DNA from 2 places in the Streptomyces sp. NPDC059917 genome. Region 2 is predicted to be linked to the other one. Evidence: riboswitches for the same ligand, from Rfam matches in the RefSeq annotation. Region 2 holds a riboswitch; the other holds the start of a gene.

Region 1 (8,246 bases), on a different contig from region 2:
GCGGACCGCAGCACCTCGCTGAGGTCGATCGGGCGGGTCCACTGCCGTCGGGAAGCGGCGCCGCCGAGCACCGCGAGGTTCTCCGCGTGGCGCCGGATCCTGGTGGCGAGGTGGTCGACGTGGAACAGCTCCCTGAGCAGGTCCGGATCCTCGACCGTGTCCTCGAGGTCGTCGAGCAGCGAGATCTCGCGGTGCACCAGCGACTGGAGGCGGCGCGCGAGGTTCACGAAGACCTCGACCTTCTGGTCGCTGTCGGAGGGCGCCGCGGGTCCGGCCAGCCGCACCAGCGTGGCGTGCGCCTGTTCCCGGGCGCCGCGCAACTCCTGGGACAGCAACCAGAATTCGTCCACGTGTTCGTGACCGGGGCCGCTTCCCGCGACCGCCGGACCCCCGGCGCCGCCGCGCGGCGGGCGGGGCGGGGTCTCCCCGCGCTCCAGCCGGTCCGCGACCGTCCCGAGCTCCTGGCGGCCGCGCACGCTGGACCGGCGCAGCGCTTCGCAACGGTCCCGTACGGCCTTCCCCGCGCGCTGGGCGCCGAGCAGGGCGGCGGCGAGCGCGCCGACGACCAGGAGGGCGCACCCGGTGAGCACCGGCCAGAGCCGGGCGTCGCGCGCTCCCGCGCCACCGCCGAGCTGGAGGGTGAAGATCACCGCCGCGGCGCCGCTGAGACCGGCGGCGAGGGTGGGGAGTACGGCGGCCCTGATCAGCTGGGGCCGTATCTGCCGGGCCGGACCGGTGACGGCGTGTCTCGACGGGGAGTGGCGGGGGCGGGCGGCGCGGAGTCCGGACATCGGCGTCCTCGGTACGGTACGGGGGCCCGGGCCCCCGCGGTACCGGGACCCGGTGTTGATCACCGGGTACCCACGCTAGACCGCGCCCTCCTGCCGCAGGCGGCCAGTTGGGGAACTTCACCGGGGTGCGTCCCGCTCCGGAAGGAGCGCTCGCACGACAGCCCGAATACCCCTTCGGGCGCCGCCCCAGCGCCCCCCGCCACCGCGCGAGCCCCCCGCCCCACCGACCTTCGACGCCCGCGGACCGGTCCGGCCCGACCCGCGGGTCGGGTACCCGTCAGGTCCCCACGGCCTCCGGCTCCTCGTTCGCCTTCGGGCCCTCGTTCGCCTTCGGGCCTTCGCTCACCTTCGGGCCCGCGGCGGGCGGCGCCGTGCGGGCGGGGGACGTCGCCGCCGCGGACACCGGCGCGGCCCCGGGGCCGGCGGTCGGAGCCGGGGTCGAGACGAACGGGCGCCACCACGGCTCGGCCGGGGCGTCCGGCGCTCCCGGCTCGAACGGTCTGCCCGGTACCGGCAGCGCGATCGCCGCGCCCGCCCGGCCCGCGGCCGACAGGGTGCCCTCGCCCGGCTCGTCCCACGGGTGCGGGGCCAGGTTGAAGGTGCCCCAGTGGATCGGCAGCATCGTGCCGTGCGGGGCGCCGCCCTGGAGGTCGAGGTGGGCCCTCATGCCCTCCTCCGGGGTCATGTGGATGTCCGGCCAGTACTCCGAGTAGGCGCCGATCTGGATCATCGTCGCGTCGAAGGGGCCGTGCGCGGCGCCGATCTCCTCGAAGCCGGGGAAGTAGCCCGTGTCACCGCTGTGGAAGATCCGGTGCTCGTCGCCGGCGACGACCCAGGACGCCCACAGCGTGTACTGCTGGTTGCGCAGGCCGCGTCCGCAGAAGTGGCGTGCGGGGGTGGCGGTCAGCGACAGCCCGGCGACCTTGGTGGTCTCGTTCCAGTCCAGTTCGCGCAGCCGGTCGGCCGGGACGCCCCAGTGCTCCAGGTGCGCGCCGACGCCGAGCGGGACGGCGAAGACCGTGTCCGTACGGGCCAGGGCCTTGATCGTCGGCAGGTCGAGGTGGTCGTAGTGGTCGTGCGAGATGACCACGACGTCGACCGGCCCGAGCGCGGCCAGCGGGACCGGCACGGGGTGCAGCCGCTTGGGCCCGGCGAAGGGGAAGGGAGAGCAGCGCTCACCCCACACCGGGTCGAACAGCACCCGGCGGCCGTCGATCTCCGCGAGGACGCTGGAGTGCCCCATCCAGGTCAGTCGCAGGCCGCTGACCGGGGGCTTCGCCAGGTCGGCCAGCGTGGTCGGATGCACCGGGACCGGCGCGCCGGGATTGCGCCGGACGCGCTGTTCCTTGTGGAAGTAGATCTTGGCGAACTCCAGCATCGAGCCGGAGGGCCTGGTCCTGGCCCCGACCGGATTCTGGAAGACGCCGTCGGCGAAGTTCGGCGAGCGCAGGATCCGCTCCAGCCGAGCGCCGGACGGATCCGCGCCGAAGGCTTCGGGCCGCATGGCGCGCAGCCGTGGACGCAAGGGACGGGAGCCGGGGCCGGAGCCGGTCAAGGCGCCTCCAGAGAGGAAGTGGGCGGGGCGGGTGGTACGTGCTACCACCATGCCAACGCGCACCGGCCCCGAAGGATTCCGCTTCCCGCCCGTCGGCCTCCTGTCCCCCGCCCGGCCCCGTCACAGCGGCAGGAGGTCCGGCCGCTTCGCCTCCATGTGGTCGCCGGAGGACTCGCCGCGCAGGCGTCGGCCGATCCACGGCACGAGGTACTCCCGCGCCCACTGGATGTTGTCCCGGGTCACCTCGGCCGAGCCGCGCGGCTGCTGCGGGGGCCACGGCTGGTCCGGGTCGGCGGGCACGTCCAGCCCCAGCACCTGGGCGGCGCGCAGCGCGACCCGGGTGTGGCCCTCGGGCGAGAGGTGCAGCCGGTCGTCGTCCCAGGCCCGCCGGTCCTGGACGGACTTCAGCGACCAGAGGTCGAGCACCGGGCACCCGTAGCGGTCGGCGATGGACCGCACGTGCGCCGAGTACGTCGCCACCTTGCCGCGGATGTGCTTGAGCACCGGCACGTCACGGGTGTCGAAGCCGGTGGTGATCATCACCTGGCCGACGGACCCGACGAGGTCGGCCAGGGCCGCCTCGAAGCGCTCCGCCACGTCATCGGGGTCGCTCCCGGGCCGGATGATGTCGTTGCCCCCGGCGCAGAAGGTGACCAGGTCGGGCGCCAGCTCCTTGGCCCGCGGCACCTGCTCCGCCACGATCTGGTCCAGGAGCTTGCCCCGCACGGCGAGGTTGGCGTACCGGAAGTCGTGCTCGTCGCGCTGATCGGCCAGGAGCACCGCGAGCCGGTCGGCCCAGCCGACGAAGATCTCCCCCGGGCCCGGGTCCCCCACGCCCTCGGTGAAGCTGTCGCCGATCGCCGCGTACGAGCCGTAGCCCTGGAATGCCGTCTTCATCGTCTTCGTCTTCGTCTTCGTCGTCTTCGTCGTCGTCTTCGTCGTCATCGCTGTCGTCGCTGCCACGAGAAGACATCCTTCACCCCAGGGCGTGACCTACGCCACCGTAGCCACCCCTTGACGGACCGTGATCTATACCACCCGGTAGGTAAGGAATAAGTGAGGCCTGCGCCAGGTACACATGTCAGGTACATGAAAGAGGGGCCGGGACCCCCCTCGGGTCCCGGCCCCTCCTCGTGCCGAACGGCTGTCGCCGGTCAGACGTTCACGCCCTTCGAGCGCAGGTAGGCCAGCGGGTCGACGTCCGTGCCGTAGCCGGCGCCCGTGCGGATCTCGAAGTGCAGGTGCGGACCGGTGACGTTGCCCGTGGCCCCGGACAGGCCGATGCTCTGGCCCGCGCCGACGCCCTGGCCGACCGACACCGACAGCTGGGACAGGTGGCCGTACTGCGAGTAGCGGCCGTCCGCGTGCCGGATGACGACCTCGTTGCCGTACGCGCCGCCCCAGCCCGCCGAGACCACGGTGCCCGCGCCCACGGCGCGGACGGTGGTGCCGGTGCCCACGGCGAAGTCGACACCGGTGTGGTGGCCGCTGGACCACATGCTGCCGCTCGCCCGGTACTGGGTGGTGATGGAGGCGGAGACCGGGGCGACGAAGCCGGAGGCCGAGGCGGTGCCCGCACCGGAGCCCTTGCCCGTACCGCTACCGGAGGCCCGCGCGGGCTTGCCGCTCGTACCCTCGTCGCTCGTACCCTCGTCGCCCGCGCTCTCGTCCGCCCCCGTGTCCGATCCCGCGTCCGCCGCCGGGGCGGACTCCTCGGCCGCGGTCGCGGCCGGGGCCTGCTCCCGCTGCTCGGCCGGAGCCGGCTCCCCCAGGGTCAGCTTCAACCCCGGGTGGATCAGCGAGGGGTCGGAGCCGACGGCCTCGCGGTTGTCCGCGTACACCTGCTGCCAGCCGCCGCTCAGGTGCCGCTCCGCGGCGATCTTCGAGAGGTAGTCGCCCGGGACCACGGTGTAGACCGAGGAGGTCCGCGGCGCGGCGACCGGCGCCTGGACCGGCGGCGCCTGGGTCGCAACGGCGGTGGCCGCGCCCGCCGTCGGGGCGGTCGAGGCCGCCCCGACGGTCGTGGCGTGCGCGCCAGTGGCACCCATCAGCGGCAGCGCGAGCGCCGCGCTCCCGGTGCCCGCGACGACGAGTCCGCGGGCTATCGGGCTGGACTTCGGGCGGCGGTGCTTTCCCTTTGCGGGCATGGCGAATTCCTCTCCGTCGCCTGCGAGGTGAGCTGTCGGGTTCGGACTGGAGATGTCCGGCCGTACGCGTACGGCTTCACCCCGAGCCGTCCGGAGGAAAAGATCCATTCCGGTGACGGCGGCTTACCTGGTTCCCCCGCTCCTGCCGGGCGTGTGGATCGTCGGGTGCGGTTTCGGATGGTGGCAGGATTAGGCGGTCCATCCGGGTCGACGCGAAAGGTATTCCGTCCGGCCCCCCGGAACAAGCCGCGAATTCCCCGCAGGAAAGGCCCGGGTGAGGGATCGACGGAATTCCGGTCACCCTCCGTCGAATCCGCCGCGGCAACGACCGTCCCCACAAGGGAATTCGACTTTCGTGATCACACACTCACGGTGACCGTATGATCCTGCTCACGGGGGCGATCCGATCTCCCCGTCCCTTATGGCAAGTTGCGCTCAACTAGTGTAATTCGGACATGCCGCGACGATACGGAGGAGTCCCCGTGACCCAGCAGATACCCCAGGCCCCGTCCACGGAGCCGCAGCTGACCGGAGTGCGCAACTTCCGTGACGTGGGCGGACTCCCGACCACGGACGGACGGAGGGTCAGAGCGGGACAGGTCTTCCGAAGCGGACATCTGGCACATGCCACCGAAACCGATACGGAATTCCTCGCCTCGCTCGGGCTCCACACCATCTTCGACTTCCGCAACGCCGCCGACCACGCGCTCGAAGGCCCGGACGTCGAGCTGCCCGGGGTGCGCAACGTCAACCTCCCGCTCTCCGACCCGGCGGACGGCACGGAGTTCTGGCGGATGGTGCGCGACGGCGACCTCGACCAGCTGCGCCAGGTCCTCGGCGAGGGCAAGGCCGCGCTGCGGATGGCCAACTCCTACCGGGAGATCGTCACGAACCGCACCGCGGAGCACCGCCAGGTCGTCCAGGCGCTCGTCCAGGACCAGGTGCCGGTGCTGATGCACTGCGCGGCCGGGAAGGACCGGGCCGGCCTGTCGATCGCCGTCACCCTGCTCGCGCTCGGCGTCGAGCGCGAGGCGATCGTGGCGGACTACCTGGAGTCGAACGCCCCGCACCGGCGCTACAAGGTGCGCCGCAGCAGCGAGTCCGCCGAGGCCCGCTCCCCCGAGGTGATGGAGCTGCTCGCCCCGCTCTTCGACGCGCGCGCCGAGTACCTGATCGCGGCCTTCGACACCCTGGAGGAGATCTGGGGCAGCCTCGACCGCTACCTCGCCGAGGGCCTCGGGCTCACGCCCGAGACCCTCGACCGGCTGCGCGACCAGTACCTCGAGTCACCGGCCTGACCGGCCGGGCCCGGCCGTCAGCGGTTCGCGACGGCCTGCTTGACCAGGGTCCTGCCGAAGTCCCACATCAAGGAGCCCCCGCCGTGGGCGTCGTCCATGACCTCCCGGAAGGCGCCCACGAAGCGGTCCACGTCCGCCTCGTCCACGATCAGCGGCGGGATCAGCTTGATCACCTCCAGGTGGTCGCCGGAGACCTGGGTCAGGATCCGGTGCTTCTGGAGCAGCGGCACGACGACCATCTGCGCGAAGAGCCCCTTGCGGGCCGCCTGGAGCATGGTCCACCGGCTGCGCAGCCCGAGCGAGGACGGGCGGCCGAACTCGATGCCGATCATCAGCCCCCGGCCGCGCACCTCGTGGAGCAGCTCGTACTCGTCCACCATCGCCGCGAGCCGCCCGCGCAGCAGGTCGCCCATGGCGCGGGCGTTCGCCACCACCGACTCGTCCTCCATGACGGAGAGCACCGCGAGCCCGGCCGCCATCGCCTGCGCGTTGGCACCGAAGCTGGCCGAGTGCACGAGCACCCGGTCCATGGACGAGTAGACCTTCTTGAAGATCCAGTCCTTGCCCAGGGTCGCCCCGACCGGCACGTAGCCGCCCGACAGCGCCTTGGCCACGCAGACCAGGTCCGGTTCCACCCCCGGCTCGTGCTGGTAGGCGTAGAACTCCCCGGTCCGGCCGAGGCCGGTCTGCACCTCGTCCGCGATGAGCAGCGCCTTGTGCCGGTGCAGCAGCTCCTGCGCGGCGCGCAGGAAGCCGGGCGGGGCCTGGAGGACCCCCTTGCCCTGGATCGGTTCGACGACGAAGGCGGCCACGTCACCGCGCGCCAGTTCGCGCTCCAGGGCCGCCAGATCCCCGAGCGCGATCTTCGTGTCGGGCAGCAGGGGCGCGAACCCGTCCCGGAAGCCCGCCTCCCCGTTCACCGACAGCGAGCCGGTGGTGAGCCCGTGGAAGGCGTGGTCGCAGTACAGGATCCTGGGCCGGCCCGTGGCGAAGCGGGCGAACTTGAGCGCGGTCTCCACGGCCTCGGTGCCGCTGTTGCCGAAGAAGACCCGGTCCAGGTGGGGGCTGTGGGCCAGCAGCTTCTCCGCCAGCAGCCCGGGCAGCGGCGGGCAGTCGAAGCGGGTGAGATCGGCGAGCTGCGCGTCGAGCACGTCGTGCAGCGCCCGCCGGACGACGGGGTGGTGGCGGCCCAGCCCCATCACGCCGAAGCCCGCCAGCATGTCGAGGTAGTCGTTGCCCTCGGCGTCCCAGAAGTGGGCGCCCTCGGCCCGCTCGTACACCTTGTCGAAGCCGATGGTGTGGAGCATCCGCGGCAGCTGGTGGTTGAGGTGGCGCGCGTGCAGTTCGTAGCGCTCGCCGCCCCGCTCGGCCAGCAGGGAGCCCAGGTCGAACTCCTTGCCCGGGCCCCCCGTGGCCGCCGTCACGGCCGCTTCTCCCGGTTGCCCCCCACCGTCTCCCGGGCCGCCCGCAGCGATTCCTTCAGCGAGCCCATGGTGGCGAGGACGGCGGTCGGTTCGTACCCGCAGTGCGCCATGCAATTCGCGCAGCGCGGGTCCTTTCCGCGGCCGTACTTGCTCCAGTCGGTGTCCTCGATCAGTTCCCGGTACGTCGGCACGTACCCGTCGCTCATCAGATAGCAGGGGCGCTGCCAGCCGAAGAGCGAGTAGTTGGGAATGGCCCACGCGGTGCAGGGGAAATCGGCCTTGCCTTCCAGGAAGTCCAGGAAGAGCGGCGAGTGGTTCAACCGCCAGCGGGCGCGGTTGCCGCCCGAGAACGCCTTGCGGAAGAGTTCCCGGGTCTGTTCCACGCCCAGGAAGTGCTCCTGGTCGGGGGCCTTTTCGTAGGCGTAGGCGGGCGAGATCATCATCTCGTCGACCTGGAGGTCGTCATTGAGGTAGTTGAGCACCTCGATGATGGTCTGCGGGGTGTCGGTGTTGAAGAAGGTGGAGTTCGTGGTCACCCGGAACCCGCGCCTCTTCGCCTCCTTGATGGCCTCGACCGCCTCGTCGAAGACCCCTTCCTTCGCGACGGATTCGTCGTGCCGTTCGCGCAGGCCGTCGATGTGGACGGCGAACGCGAAGTAGGGCGAGGGGGTGAACTTCGCCATCTTCTTGCGGAGCAGCATCGCGTTGGTGCAGAGGAACACGTACTTCCGCTTCGCCACCAACTGGCGCACGATCTCGTGGATCTGCGGGTGCATCAAGGGCTCGCCGCCCGCGATCGACACCATGGGGGCGCCGGACTCCAGTACGGCGCCGACCGCCTGGGCCACCGGCATGCGCTGCTTGAGCACCCCGGCCGGGTGCTGGATCTTCCCGCACCCCTCGCAGGCCAGGTTGCAGGCGTAGAGCGGCTCCAGCTCGACGATCAGCGGGAACTTCTCCCGCTTGCGGAGCTTCTGTTCGATGAGATACGTCCCGACCCTGATGGACTGTCGCAACGGCATGGCCATCTG
Region 2 (8,246 bases):
ACGGTGCCGGCCAGGTCACGGGCGTAGAAGGCCTGGCGGTAGGTCTCCGGGCGGCCGACGGCATCGATGACCACGTCCGCGCCGTTGCCGCCGGTCAGGGCCTTGACGGCCTCGACCACGTCCTCGGTGCGACCGTTGACGGTGTGGGTGGCGCCCAGCCCCTTGGCCTGTTCGAGCTTGCGGTCGTCCAGGTCCACGGCGATGATCCGGCCCGCACCGGCGAGTCGGGCTCCGGCGACGGCCGCGTTGCCCACTCCCCCGCAGCCGATGACGGCCACCGAGTCGCCGCGGCCGACGTTGCCGGTGTTGAGGGCCGCGCCCAGGCCCGCCATCACCCCGCAGCCCAGCAGTCCGGCGGCGGCGGCCGAGGCGGCCGGGTCGACCTTGGTGCACTGTCCGGCGGCGACCAGGGTCTTCTCGGCGAAGGCGCCGATGCCCAGGGCCGGGGAGAGCGGGGTGCCGTCCTCCAGGGTCATGGACTGGGTCGCGTTGTGCGTGTCGAAGCAGTACCACGGACGTCCGCGCTTGCAGGCGCGACAACGCCCGCACACGGCGCGCCAGTTGAGGATGACGAAGTCGCCGGGCGCGACGCCGGTGACGTCGGGGCCGACGGACTCGACCACACCCGCCGCCTCGTGGCCGAGGAGGAAGGGGAACTCGTCGTTGATGCCGCCCTCGCGGTAGTGCAGGTCGGTGTGGCAGACCCCGCAGGCCTGGACCTGGACGAGTACCTCGCCGGGTCCCGGGTCGGGCACGAGGATCGTCGTCGTCTCCACCGGTGCGCCCTTGCTCCGTGCGATGACCCCTCGTACGCGATGCGTCACGTCGTACCCCGTTCTCGTGTGATGCGTGCCGTACCGCGAACGTACACGGCGGGGCGTGCGCGGATGGACCGGTGCGGGAGTTGTGTCACGTTTCCGGCCGTGACGGCGGCGGTGGCGGCGGCGCGAGTTCCGGCGGTACGGCCTCGCGCAGGGCGGCGGCGAAGGCGGCCACGGCGGGGTGGGCCGCGGCCCCGCTGCGGAAGGCGATCTTCGTGCGCCGCTCCATCGGCAGCCGGGTGAGGCGGACCCCGGGCACGCTCGGCGCCCCGCCCGGCGCGGCGGGACCGGCCACGCCGAGCTGCGGTACGACGGCCACCCCCTGGCCCGCCGCGACCAGGGCGAGCACGGTCGCGAACTCGTCCACGCGGTGGCGCTCCCGGGGGGTGAACCCGGCGGCCTGGCAGGCGCGCACGGTCATGGCGTGGCAGAGGGTTCCCGGGGTCGCGGTGATCCAGGGCGCGTCGCGGTGGGCGCGCAGCGCGAGGCCCTGGCCGAGGGCGAGGTCGGGGGCCGCGGAGCCGGGCGGCGGGGTCGGCTCCGCGAGGTACATCGCCTCCCGGCACAGCGGCTCGGTCTCCAGACCCGGTTCCACGGGCGCGGGCACGAAGTCGTACTCGTGGACCAGCGCCACGTCCAGGTCACCGGCCCGCAGGGCGTGCGCGACGGCGGCGGGGTCGGTTTCGGACACCATCGCCTCCAGGGCCGGATGGCGCCGGGCGAGGGCGACCAGCGCGGCGGGGACGATGGCCCGGGTCGCGGTCGGGAAGGCGCCGACGCGCAGCGCTCCCGCGAGCCCGTCGCGGGCCTCGGCGAGGTCCGCCTCGGCCCGTTCCAGGCGCTCCAGCACCGCTTCCGCGTGCCCGACCAGGTGCTGCCCGGCGGGGGTGAGCCGGACGCGGCGGCCGGTGCGCTCCAGGAGCGGCAGGCCCGCTTCGCGCTCGAGGACGGAGAGCTGTTGGGAGACGGCGGACGGACTGAAGGCCAGGGCCTCGGCGACGGCGGCGATGGTGCCGCGGCGGGCGAGTTCGCGCAGCAGGCGCAGACGGCGTACATCGAGCATCGGCTCAGCTTACGGGTCAGGACGGAAATGCGAACTGGACCCGGGGCTCGGTGGCGGGCCACCCTCGGTCCATGGCGCAGAACACCACACAGGACACGGCCCGGAGCGACACCTCGACGCTCCCCGCCCTCCCCCCTTCCTCCCCGCTCCCCGGGCTCCACGCACTGGCGGGACTGCACGTCCCGCTCGTCACCCCCTTCGACGCGTCGGGCGCGGTCGCCCTGGACGCCCTGGAGTCGCTCGCCCACGAGGTGCTCTCGGCGGGCGCCACCGGCCTCTCCCCCCTCGGAACGACCGGCGAGGCCGCCTCCCTCGACGCGGCGGAGCGGGACGCGGTGACCGAGGTGTGCGCACGGGTCTGCCGCGAGCGCGGGGCGTTCCTGAGCGTGGGCGCGGGGGGCAGCAGCACGCGGGCGAGCGAGGTCGCGCTGGCGGGGCTGCGGCGGTGGCCCGAGGTGGGGGCCGCGGTGGTGCCCGTGCCGTCCTTCGTGCGGCCCTCGGCGGCGGGGGTGCTGGCGCACTTCGAGCGGCTCGCGGAGGTCGCGCCCGTACCGCTGATCGTCTACCACATCCCCTACCGGACCGGTCAGCCGCTGGACGCCGGGGCGCTGCGGGCCCTCGGGGCGCTGCCCGGGGTCGCGGGGGTCAAGTACGCGGCGGGCGGCATCGACCAGGACGCGGTGGAGCTGCTGGGCGACCTGCCGGACGGGTTCACGGTCCTGGCGGGCGACGACGCCTTCGCCTCGCCCCTGCTCGCCCTCGGGGCGGGCGGCGCGATCCTGGCCTCGGCACATCTGGCCACGGAGCGGTTCGCCGCGCTCGTGCGGGCCTGGCGCTCCGCGGACGTGTCCGGCGCGCGGGCACTGGGGCACGCGCTGGCCCGGCTGTCGGTGGCCGTGTTCGCCGAGCCGAATCCGGTGGTCCTCAAGGGGGTGCTGCACGCGCAGGGACGCATTCCGACCCCTGACGTGCGGCTGCCGCTGCTGCCCGCCGGAGCCGCCTCGGTGCGGGAGACGCTGCGCAGGCTGGAGGAGCTGGAAGGGCTGGAGGGCTGACGGAGCCGGAGGGGCGGGGACGGAGCCGGAGGGGCGGGCGAAGCCGGAGGGGCGGGGGGACCGCGCCGCGCGGGCGGGCGCGCACCCTCGCAAGAAATCCCCAAGAAGCATGAATGGGCGATTTGCACCTGAATGCCGTACGGGCCGCTCGCCGGTGACGTCAGTCACGCGGGAGCGGCCGCCGCGGCCCCCGCCGCGGGGGTAGCGGAAGGCCGGATTCCGGGCGCCGCAATGAATTGCGGGATTTCCCGCCCCGCCCGGCCCGGATCAATTTCCCGGCCGCTTCCGATATACCGATCACTGCGCGGAATTCAAGCCCTTGTTCCACTCCTCTTCCCTCCTCTACGGTCACCGCAATCCGGGTGGAACGCCGAATCCTGCCGCTACCCGGGAACCCATCCCACTCACGTACGGCAGGAGCGGGGGAACCAGGTAGGCCGCTGGTCCGGACGCACGTTCCGGCCCGGCTCGGGGTGAAGTCGCACCACTGACACGCACGTCCTCGTCATGCTTCGGGCATGACCGCGGACGCGCCGCGTCATGGTGCGGCCGGACAGCTCCCGTCCGAACCCGACAGCTCACCTCGCAGGCGACGGAGAGGAATTCGCCATGTCCGCATCGGGCAAGCACCGCCGTCCCAAGACCAGCCCCCTCGCCCGCCTGCTCGCCGTCGCGGGCACCGGCGGCATGGCCCTCGCCCTCCCCCTGATCAGCGCCTCCGGCGCCGAAGCCGCACAGCCGGCCGCCGCCGCGACCGCGGCCCCCGCGGTCGCGGCATCCGTCGCCGCCACCGCTCCCGCGATCACCGTGCGGGCCGCGGCGGCCACCACCTATTCCGTGGTCGCGGGCGACACCCTTTCCACGATCGCCCAATCGCATTCCGTCAGCGGCGGCTGGAAGAAGCTCTACGCGGACAACCGCGCGGCGATCGGCGACGACCCGTCGGTGATCCGGCCGGGAACCCGGCTGACGCTCGGCGGCGCGGCGAAGGCGGCTCCCGCCAAGGCGGGTTCGGCGACCGCGACGACCCTGGCGGCCGGGCGGGACGCGGGGGCCGCACCCGCGCGGGCCGACCGATCCGTGCGGTCCACGACCCTGTACGCCAACAACCTCGACGGCTGGATCCGCCAGTCGCTGGACATCATGGCCCAGCACGGAATTCCCGGCACCTACGACGGAATTCGCCGCAACGTCCTGCGCGAGTCCTCGGGTAATCCCCTCGCCATCAACAACTGGGACTCCAACGCGGCGGCGGGCATCCCCTCGAAGGGCCTCCTCCAGGTCATCGACCCCACCTTCCGGGCGTACCACGTGCCCGGTACCGCGACCGACTCCTACGACCCGGTCGCGAACATCACCGCCGCCTGCAACTACGCCGCCGACCGCTACGGTTCGATCGACAACGTGAACGGCGCCTACTGAGCGGACCAGGACGCGGCCACCAACGACCGCTGCGCGGCGTGCAGATGGGTGGCCGCGGCCAGCCAGGCCCACGCGTAGCGGTCGGCGCCGGGATCGACGAGACGACCGAAGACGTCCCGGGGCCGCCGGTCGGCCTCGGCGCTCAACGCGGCGGCCAACTCCTCGGCCCCCGCGAAACCGGCCCGGCGCAGCGGCCCCCGGCCGCCGTTCGGCGCGAACTCACCGCGCGCCGCCTCCGCCACCGCCCGGCGGCCCCCCGCGACCCCGGATTCCAACAGCCGCCGCACCCGCCACAGCGGTGACCCGCCCAGCGCGTCCGGTACCGGCTCCCGGTCCCGTACGTCGGCCGGTTCGGGCGCGTCGGCCGCCGCCGGGAGGTGGGACCCCTGGAGCAGGTCGTAGCCGAGGTCGGCCCGGCCCAGCCACTGCGGCGGCAGCCGCAGGGTGTACGCCGACCCGGGCACCGGACCGACGGCCAGCGGTCGCAGGGTCGCGCTCCGGTCCGGGTCGGGGCGGCCGAGCACGCGCAGCGCCAGCCCGGGGCGCTCGGCCAGGCGGCGCAGGTTCGCGGTGTGCGCCAGGTCCGGATGCGGGTGGGCGGGGACCAGGGCGATCAGCGGTGCGCCGGGACGTACCGCGCCGTCGCGGGCCAACTCGCGGACCAGCAGCCGGTCTCCGGCCGCGGCCACCACCAGTACGTCGCATCCGAGCAGGCCCGGGTCGGCGGCCGGGTCGGCCAGGGCCCGCGCCACGGCCTCGGCCGCCGGGCGGGCGAAGAGCGCGGCGGCCGGTCCCTCGCTCCAGTCGATCCCGCGCAGCGGCGTCGCGCGTACGCCCCGGCCCGACCCGAGGCGGCCGTCGGCGGACACGGTCGCCCCGACCACGTGCAGTGCGCCCCGCGCCAGACCGGCGTGATCGAGGACGGCGCCGCCGAGGGCCACGGAGGCGCTCGCGGCGCCCCGGGCCCGGCCGATCCCACCGGGGCGGACGTCGGCGAGGGTGAACCCGTCGCCCTCGGCGTCGACGAGGTGCGTGACCACTCCCGCGTGTCCGGTGGCCGAGAGCACCGGCTCCCGGCACAGGCCGTACACGCGCAGGCTGCCGCCGGACCGGTAGGTGCGCCGGGAGCCGCCGGGGGACGGGAGCGCGGCGGAGTGCAACAGCTCGCGGAAGGCCCCCGTCAGCTCGGTCAGCCGCTGGGCGGCGCTGCGGTCGCGGGCGGCGCGCAGCCCGCGGACCACCCGGAGGGCGGCCGCCTCGGCGTGCGGCAGGCCCGCCAGGCGCGCGGTGTGTGCGGCCCGCAGCAGCTCGGCCTGGACGACGGCGCCGCCCGCGGGCACTCCCGCCGCCAGCGCGGCGGCGGCCGCCTCCCACAGGGCCGCGGCGGCGGCCACCTGCTCCGGGGACGGGGCCAGGGACGGGGCCGGGGACGGCGCCGGGCCGTCGGTCGTGGGCCCGGGCCCCGCTTCCGGCTCGGCGGGAGCGGCGGGCGTCCGGCCGCGGGCGGGCTCCGGGTCGGATGCCTGCTCGGCCGCAGGGTCGGCCGCAGGTGGCTCGGCGAGCGGGGACACCGCGAGGGCGGCGGTGCGGTGGAGGCAGCGGGGGCTCAGGAGGCAGCTGCAGACGGCCTGGTCGGGGGCGGTGATCGCACCCGAGGGGCCGGGCCTCAGGGTGACCTGGGCGTCCTCGCCGAAGCGGTAGGTGACCTCCCCGTCGGCCGCCACGACGGCCGGTGGATCGCCCGCCGCGCAGGCCTCGATGGTGGCGTCGAGCCTCTTGCGCAGCCGCGCGGAGAGCCCGCCGACGGCCTCGGCCAACAGCTCCGGAGCCACCGGGGGGAGCGCGGCCGCGGGAACGTTCGGGGATGCGGGTGCGGGTACGGGTACGGGAATCACGCGCGCTCTCCACGGAGGCGGTCGCCGACCCAGCGGGCCAGGGCGAGGGGGCTGAGGGCGGCCACCGGCATTCCGGCGGCGACGAGTTGCTGCGCGACCGGGACGCTGTAGCGGGGCGCACCGGTGTCGTCGAGGGCGGCGCAGCCCAGCAGTCGGGCCCCCGAGTCGGCCAGTGCGCGGACCTCGCCCAGCAGCCCGCCGAGCGCGTGGCCCTCCTCGAAGTCGCTGACCACGACGACCAGTGTCCGGCTCGGCACCGTGATCAGGGACCGCGCGTGCGCCAGCCCGGCCGCGATGTGCGTACCGCCGCCGACCCGTACTTCGAGCAGCAGGGACAGGGGGTCCTCGACCCGGCCCGTGAGGTCGACCACTTCCGTGGAGAAGGCCAGGAAGTGGGTCGAGAGGGTGGGGACCCCCGCCAGGACCGCGGCGGTCAGCGCGGACCACACGACGGAGGCCTCCATGGAGCCGGAGACGTCGACGACGAGGATCAGCCGCCAGTCGGCCTCGCGGCTCACCCGGGTGCTGAACACCGGTCGCCGCGGCACGACGACCAGGCGGCCGTCCTGCGTCCGGCGGGTGTGCTCGAGGTTGGCCCGCAGGGTCCGGGGCAGGTCGAGCACTCCGCCGGGGCGGCGGGTGGGGCGCGGGGTGGACAGCCCCGAGAGGGCGGGGCGCAGCCGGGTGGCCAGCTCCCGGCGCAGTTCGTCGACCAGTCGCTTGACCAGGGGTCGCAGCCGGGCGAGTTGCTGCTCGGGCAGTCCTCCGGCGAGGGAGAGCACCGAGGCGAGCAGTTCCACGGAGGGGCGTACGGAGGCGGGGTCGAGCTGGGTCAGTACGTCGGTGCGGCCCGCTCCGGCGGCCTCGGCGAGCACTTCCTCCCGTACGTCGGCCCCGAACAGGGCTTCCAGTTCCTCGGCCCACTCGCGGACCGTGGGGAAGGACGCCTCCCGGCCACCGCCGCAGCCGCCTCCGTCGAGGTCGCCCGCGCCCTCGCCCCGCCCGGCGCCGTACAGCTCGTCCAGGGCGTACGCGTAGCGGCGGGCGCCCGCGGAGAGCCGGTCCCGGTGGCGCCCGAGCAGCAGCCGCCACCGGTCCTCCGGGGCGATCCGCCGCGGGACCTCGGTCGGCGGTCCGGGGGTCGGTGCGGCGGGCCCGACCGGTGCGAGGGGTGCGGCCGGTACTTCGGGGGCCGCGGGCGGGAGCGCGGAGGCCGCGGGGAGCGGGAGGGACCGCAGGGCCGCGAGCCCCGCTGCGTCCGCCGCGGCCCAGAGCGCCAGGACGGCGGCCGGCGCGTCCAGGGAGAGGTCGATCCGGTCGCCGAGCCGTCGCGCGACGGTGTCCAGGAGCCGGTCCCGGGCCGCCGGGGCGAGGGCGTCGAACCCGCCGCGCAGGGCCGGGAGCCGGTCCAGGAACTCCTGGTCGGTGAGGTGGTCGACGCGGTCCAGGACCGGGGAGAGCGCATCCGCGGAGGCGTCGAGGAGCGGCCCGGCGGCGGTGAACAGGCCCGCCAGTCGGCGGGTCAGCGTGCGGCGGCCCTCGGCGGCGGTGGCGCCGTCGATCCACCCGGCCGCGCGGGCACCGAGGTCGGCGGCGCGGTCCAGGTCGAGCAGGACCCGTACGGCGAAGGCCGCGCCCTGCATCAGCGGGGAGACCGCGGGGCCGCGGCCCGTACCGGTCAGGGCCGCGAGGGAACCCTCCAGCCGTAGCCCCAGCTGCTGGGCGGCGGCCCGGTCCGCGAGGGCCACCAGGGCGGCCGCATCGGCCGGGTCCTCACTCCCGGCGAGTCCGGGCAGCGTGCGGACGCAGGCGTCCATCAAGGTGGCGGCGAGCCCGGTCGTGTCGGGCCGGACCCCGGGGAAGTGTCCGCGCCGCAGGGCTTCCAACAGGTCGAGGGCGTCGAGGAGTTCGGGGAGGGCGGCGGCCGAGGGCAGCACCTGCGCCGCCTGCTCCAGTCGGGCCGCCACGAGGGCGGGCAGGTCACAACGGG

The links. A riboswitch is a leader RNA that binds a small molecule or an ion and turns the genes downstream of it on or off. The one in region 2 is predicted to bind cyclic di-AMP.
Region 1: another riboswitch for cyclic di-AMP. It lies ahead of ACFWAR_RS01390 (peptidoglycan DD-metalloendopeptidase family protein); the one in region 2 lies ahead of ACFWAR_RS36135 (transglycosylase SLT domain-containing protein).

Annotation. Positions count from the first base shown of each region.
Region 1 covers NZ_JBHWLC010000002.1:34,249-42,494, forward strand. The annotation lists gene ACFWAR_RS01375 (sensor histidine kinase) at 1-791, opposite strand, end outside; gene ACFWAR_RS01380 (MBL fold metallo-hydrolase) at 1,069-2,295, opposite strand; gene ACFWAR_RS01385 (SGNH/GDSL hydrolase family protein) at 2,467-3,243, opposite strand; gene ACFWAR_RS01390 (peptidoglycan DD-metalloendopeptidase family protein) at 3,501-4,493, opposite strand; cyclic di-AMP (ydaO/yuaA leader) riboswitch at 4,498-4,667, opposite strand; gene ACFWAR_RS01395 (tyrosine-protein phosphatase) at 4,976-5,791, shown strand; gene ACFWAR_RS01400 (aspartate aminotransferase family protein) at 5,809-7,215, opposite strand; gene hpnH (adenosyl-hopene transferase HpnH) at 7,212-8,243, opposite strand.
Region 2 covers NZ_JBHWLC010000110.1:359-8,604, forward strand. The annotation lists gene ACFWAR_RS36120 (S-(hydroxymethyl)mycothiol dehydrogenase) at 1-824, opposite strand, end outside; gene ACFWAR_RS36125 (LysR substrate-binding domain-containing protein) at 910-1,884, opposite strand; gene ACFWAR_RS36130 (dihydrodipicolinate synthase family protein) at 1,956-2,939, shown strand; cyclic di-AMP (ydaO/yuaA leader) riboswitch at 3,298-3,544, shown strand; gene ACFWAR_RS36135 (transglycosylase SLT domain-containing protein) at 3,549-4,361, shown strand; gene ACFWAR_RS36140 (hypothetical protein) at 4,355-6,256, opposite strand; gene ACFWAR_RS36145 (DUF5682 family protein) at 6,253-8,246, opposite strand, start outside.